Regions from separate parts of the Pantoea sp. UBA4549 genome, predicted to be linked through region 1. Evidence: predicted binding sites of a transcription regulator. Region 1 holds the regulator's gene; the other holds the start of a gene.
The links. The regulator PurR, encoded in region 1, represses purine synthesis genes. The targets are predictions, from matches to a motif close to CANGCAAACGTTTGCNTG.
Positions count from the first base shown of each region.

Region 2: purE (5-(carboxyamino)imidazole ribonucleotide mutase) is a predicted target of PurR. The motif match lies at 1,224-1,241, and genes of this name have one in related genera.

Region 1 covers NZ_DGLH01000009.1:567,863-570,973, forward strand. Annotated here, with positions in the region: gene B3041_RS09345 (C40 family peptidase) at 1-642, shown strand, start outside; gene purR (HTH-type transcriptional repressor PurR) at 1,041-2,066, shown strand; gene punR (DNA-binding transcriptional activator PunR) at 2,063-2,974, opposite strand; gene punC (purine nucleoside transporter PunC) at 3,084-3,111, shown strand, end outside.
Region 2 covers NZ_DGLH01000006.1:135,666-138,776, reverse strand. Annotated here, with positions in the region: gene ppiB (peptidylprolyl isomerase B) at 1-477, shown strand, start outside; gene B3041_RS03975 (UDP-2,3-diacylglucosamine diphosphatase) at 477-1,193, shown strand; gene purE (5-(carboxyamino)imidazole ribonucleotide mutase) at 1,325-1,834, shown strand; gene purK (5-(carboxyamino)imidazole ribonucleotide synthase) at 1,831-2,895, shown strand; gene ybbP (putative ABC transporter permease subunit YbbP) at 2,932-3,111, opposite strand, start outside.

The sequences.
Region 1 (3,111 bases):
CCGGTTAAAACGTCGGCTAAAAAAACACGCGTCACGCCTGTACAAAAAGTTAAAACCAAAAAAAACCTCCCCGCAGAGCCTTCTGCCACTACACGCACCGCCCGCAAAAAAGGGGCTGCACCCTCTGCCGGTAAAAAATATGGTCATCAGCGTACCAGCCGGAAAACAGTGGCAGCAGAAGAGACCACCGATACGCTGACCGGTGTCAGGCTCAGTAAATCTCACCGCCTGCGCTATCAGAAAGCACGTGAAACCGCCATGACTAAGCTCATGGGCCAGCTGGGCAAACCTTATCAGTGGGGTGGCACCTCTCCGCTTACCGGATTCGACTGCAGTGGTCTGGTCTGGTACGCCTATAAAGATCTGGTTCGTTTTAAACTGCCGCGTACGGCTAATGAAATGTATCATCTGCGCGACGCTGCCCCCATCAAGCGTGAAATGCTGGAGAAAGGCGATCTGGTGTTTTTCCGCATCAATAATCGCGGGACCGCCGATCATGTTGGCGTTTATCTGGGTAACGGCAAATTCATTCAGTCGCCGCGCACCGGCAAGGATATTCAGATCAGCGCGCTGGGTGAAGATTACTGGCAGAAACATTATGTTGGCGCACGCCGTATGATGACCCCTAAAACCATTCGCTAACGGTTGCGCAACACGCAGAACCGCACGGCGTAACGCATTCGCGCTTCACGCCGGCACAGCCGCAAGGTCACGGCAGTTATCAGCAGCCGCACTGCGCCTGAAGTCTCCGTTGCCGCTTTCTGCCTGCACCACACGCTTTCGTATCTATCGCCGGAATAGAATTATTTTCGCCTGGCCGCAGGTAAACATCTCGTTTTATGACCCTCACCTTGCTAGAATCGCCGCCTTTCGTTGCGCAACACCTTTTGCGCACGCTGCTGTCATTATCTGCCACGGTTAATTACTCGCCTTAAATCAGCCATTTTTATGCTGAAATCGGGCAGAAAACCCTGCGCAGACGCAAACGTTTAACACTATACTTATCATAAAGTTGCGATAGGTTTAAGAGGTCCATTTTCATGGCAACAATTAAAGATGTGGCAAAACGCGCTGGCGTATCAACGACCACGGTTTCGCACGTCATCAATAAAACGCGCTTTGTCGCTGAAGAGACGCGTAATGCCGTGTGGGAAGCAATTAAAGCGCTGCACTATTCTCCCAGCGCTGTCGCCCGCAGCCTGAAGGTCAATCACACTAAGACGCTGGGTCTGCTGGCAACCTCCAGTGAAGCCCCCTACTTTGCTGAAATTATTGAAGCAATTGAGAATCACTGCTTCGCTCAGGGCTATACGCTGATACTGGGCAATGCGCATAACGACTTACAAAAGCAGCGCGCCTATCTGTCGATGATGGCGCAAAAACGGGTCGATGGCCTGCTGGTGATGTGCTCTGAGTATCCGGACGATCTGCTTCAGATGCTGGAAGAGAATCGTAATATCCCGATGGTGGTGATGGACTGGGGCGCTTCACGCGGTGATTTTACTGATACCGTACAGGATAACGCATTCCAGGGCGGCTATCTGGCCGGTCGTTACCTGATCGAGCGTGGTCATCGCGATATTGGCGCGATTCCGGGTCAGCTGGAGCGTAATACCGGCGGCGGACGGCACGCCGGCTTTTTACAGGCGATGCATGAAGCGGGTATCACGGTGCGTGCCGAGTGGATCGTACAGGGCGATTTTGAGCCTGAATCGGGTTATCAGGCGATGCAGCAGATCCTGAGCCAGAAGCAGCGCCCTACCGCTGTGTTCTGCGGCGGCGATATCATGGCAATGGGCGCGATCTGCGCCGCCGATGAGATGGGCCTGCGCGTTCCGCAGGATATTTCGGTGATCGGCTATGACAATGTGCGCAATGCCCGCTACTTTACGCCGGCGCTGACGACGGTGCATCAGCCTAAAGCGCAGCTGGGCGAGAAAGCGCTGGAGATGCTGCTGGATCGCATCACCAGCAAACGCGAAGAGCCGCAAACGATTGAAGTTCAGCCCAGTCTGATTGAGCGTCGCTCTGTCGGGGACGGTCCGTTTCGCGACTATCGCCGCTAAGCGCGGCGTTCGCTGAGCCACTCATGGTTTAGCGTCTCAGCATCACCCAGGTAAGCCAGCAGCCACGTCAGTGCCGGTGATGCCCGCTGCCCGGCCCAGCTGACGCAGCAGGGGCTGTCCGGAAAAGGCTGCGGCAGGATCAGTTCTGCCAGCGCGCCGCTATCCAGTAGCGGTCGCGCCAGATGTCCCGGGATCATCCCCACGCACAGGCCAGCTTGCAGGCAGTCGATCCCGGTTTCCCACTCCGGCACCACCAGCCGGCGCTGATTATCCAGCGTCCATGTCATACGACGCGGGAGTGCGCGCGACGTATCCTCCAGCACCAGCGACGGCCATGCGCGCAGCGCCTCTTCATCAGGATGCGCGCTCTGCGCCAGCGGATGATCCGGACTGACCACGCAGCGCCAGTTAAGGGCACCCATATCCTGAAAAGCAAAGCGCCCGCCGACCGGGATCGCCTGCGTGGCGCCAATGGCCACGTCAACCCGGCCGTCGGCGAGCGCATCCCATACGCCGTTGAACACCTCATAGCTGATGATCAGCTCCATATCGGGAAAATGGCGATAGAAATCTTTAACCAGCTGGCGCGTGCGCTGCGGCTTAACAATGCAGTCTACGGCAATACTGAGCTGGCCGCGCCAGCCGTTGGCCAGCTGCTGACACTGACGTCGCGTCGCCAGCATTTTTTTGATAACAGAGCGCCCTTCACGCACAAAATGCTCGCCTGCCGGCGTCAGGATCACCTCCCGATGCTGGCGTTCAAACAGCTCCACGGCAAGCCAGCTCTCCAGCTGCCTGATGGTATAGCTGATGGCAGAAGGCACGCGGTGCAGTTCCTGTGCCGCCGCGCTGAAACTTCCGGTGCGAGCCACGGCATCTGCCACCTCAAGCGCATATTCAGACCACATATTTTTTGCCTTCAAAAAATTTAACAGCACTCTGCAAATATTAGCGTTTCACAAAGCTGACTGCACCCTTTTACACTCCTTCGCGTTTCCCTGCCAAATGAGAAAAATAGTGATGTCTTCAAAAGGATTTCTGCCTT
Region 2 (3,111 bases), on a different contig from region 1:
AACCATGGCGATATCGTAATCAAAACCTTTGATGATAAAGCGCCGGCCACCGTACAGAACTTCCTGGACTACTGCCGTGAAGGTTTTTATGACAACACTATTTTCCACCGTGTCATCAATGGCTTTATGGTTCAGGGCGGCGGTTTCGAACCGGGCATGAAGCAGAAAGCCACTAAAGCTGAAATCCGCAACGAAGCGAACAACGGCCTGAAAAACACCAAAGGCACGCTGGCGATGGCGCGTACCCAGGCACCGCACTCGGCAACCGCACAGTTCTTCATCAACGTTGCTGACAACGACTTCCTGAACTTCCGTGACGAAAGCCTGCAGGGCTGGGGCTACTGCGTGTTTGCTGAAGTGGTTGAAGGCATGGACGTGGTTGAGAAGATCAAAGCGGTGAAAACCGGCCGCAGCGGTATGCATCAGGACGTGCCGACCGAAGACGTTGTCATCCAGAAAGTGACCGTCAGCGAGTAATGTCGCGTACGCTGTTTATCGCAGATCTGCATCTGTGTCAGGAAGAACCGGCAATTACTGCCGGTTTTCTGCATTTTTTGCAGGGTGAAGCGCGTGAGTGCGAGGCGCTTTACATCCTGGGCGATCTGTTTGAAGCCTGGATTGGCGATGACGATCCCAATCCGCTGCATCAGCAGATCGCCGCTGCCCTGCGCGCGCTGCCGGTGCCGGTGTTTTTTATTCACGGCAACCGCGATTTTCTGCTGGGCAAACGCTTTGCCCAGGCCAGCGGCATGACGCTATTGCCAGAGGAGCAGGTGCTGGAGCTGTATGGTCAGCGCGTGCTGATTATGCACGGTGACACGCTCTGCACCGACGATGCTGGCTATCAGCGTTTTCGCGCAAAGGTGCACCAGCGCTGGCTGCAGCGGCTGTTTCTGGCGCTGCCACTGCGTCTGCGGTTGCGCATCGCGGCCAGAATGCGCGCCGGCAGCCAGCAGGCGAACCAGCATAAATCGCAGTCCATTATGGATGTGAACCCGCAGGCGGTGGCGGCAGCCATGCAGCGCCAGCAGGCCCCGCTGCTGATCCACGGTCATACGCACCGGCCGGAAATTCATACGCTCTCTCTGAATGGCCTTCCCGCGCAGCGCGCCGTCCTTGGGGCGTGGCACGATGCAGGTTCCATGATCCAGCTTGACGCCAGCGGCGTAAAACTGATCGCTTTCCCCTTCTGATTGCGCGGGTACAATTGCCCGTTTTCTGGCCGCGCAACCGTTTTCCTTGCTGCTATCTCATGCTATTCTCTGTGCCCTTCTTACCTGCCTCACCGGCCAGGTTCGTCTGTCTATTCACAGGAGTTGACCGCATGTCATCCACCGCCGCCCCGGCCCGTATCGCCATCGTCATGGGTTCCAGAAGTGACTGGGCTACCATGCAGTTCGCCGAGGAAATTCTCAACAGCCTGGACGTTCCCTTTCACGTGGAGGTGGTCTCTGCCCACCGCACCCCGGACAAGCTGTTCAGTTTTGCTGAAGGTGCCGCCGCACAGGGCTACCAGGTGATCATTGCGGGCGCCGGCGGTGCTGCGCATCTGCCCGGCATGATCGCAGCAAAAACGCTGGTGCCGGTGCTGGGCGTACCGGTGCAGAGCGCCGCGCTGAGCGGTGTTGACAGCCTCTACTCGATTGTTCAGATGCCGCGCGGCATTCCGGTGGGGACGCTGGCCATTGGTAAAGCGGGCGCAGCCAACGCGGCGCTGCTGGCCGCACAGATCCTGGCCACCCACGATGCGGCACTGGCGTCGCGTCTTAGCGCGTGGCGCCAGGCGCAGACCGATGAGGTGCTGGAGAATCCGGATCCGCGGGGTCAGTCATGAAGCCGGTATGCGTACTGGGTAACGGTCAGCTGGGCCGTATGCTGCGCCAGGCGGCTGAGCCGCTGGGTATTGCGGTCTACCCGGTGGGACTGGATGCGGAGCCCGCCTCGCTGCCCATTGCAGAGAGCGTGATCACCGCCGAGATTGAACGCTGGCCGGAAACCGCCCTGACGCGCGAGCTTGCCCGCCACCCCGCGTTTGTGAATCGCGATATCTTCCCGCGTCTTGCCGATCGTCTGACGCAGAAGCAGCTGCTGAATGAACTTGGTCTGGCTACCGCACCGTGGCAGCTGCTGGCCGCGCCTGATGAGTGGCCGGCGGTGTTTGAGAAGCTGGGCGAACTGGCGATTGTCAAACGCCGCACCGGCGGTTATGACGGCCGCGGCCAGTGGCGGCTGCGGGCGGGTGAAACAGCGACCTTACCCGCTGAGTGCTACGGCGAATGCATTGTCGAACAGGGCATTAATTTCAGCGGTGAAGTATCGCTGGTAGGCGCGCGCGGTCAGGATGGCAGCATGGTGTTCTACCCGCTGACGCATAACCTGCACGAAGAGGGCATTCTGCGCACCAGCGTGGCGTTTCCGCAGGCTGACGCCACGCAGCAGCAGCAGGCGGAAACCATGCTCAGCGCCATTATGCAGGCGCTGGATTACGTGGGCGTCATGGCGATGGAGTGCTTTATCACGCCGCAGGGGCTGCTGATTAATGAGCTGGCGCCGCGCGTCCACAACAGCGGTCACTGGACGCAGAACGGCGCGTCCATCAGCCAGTTTGAGCTGCATCTGCGCGCCATCCTCGGCCTGCCGCTGCCGCAGCCGGCGGTATTTGCACCGTCAGTGATGGTGAACCTGATCGGCAGCGACGTAAATCATGCCTGGCTGACGCAGCCGCTGGTGCACCTGCACTGGTATGGCAAAGCGGTACGCCCCGGCCGCAAGGTGGGACACCTGAACCTCACCGACAGCGAGCCGTCACGTCTTGCCGCTGCCCTGCACGCGCTGCAGCCGCTGCTGCCGCCGGAATATGCCTCGGGCCTCGCCTGGGCGCAGGCGAAGCTCTGATTTGCTGACGGGGTCCCTCAGCCTGAGGGCCCCCGGTTACGCCGCGTCAAAGCGCCGGAACAGCGCTTTTCCTTTCAGCAGTTGCACCCCCAGCCAGCCGCCGCACAGCGACAGCAGAAGCGCCCCGCACAGCGGTAGCGCAAACCACAGCGTCCAGTCGGGCTGCCAGGGAAAATCAAAGATTTTACGCTGCAGTGCCCATAGCGCGGCCTCTGC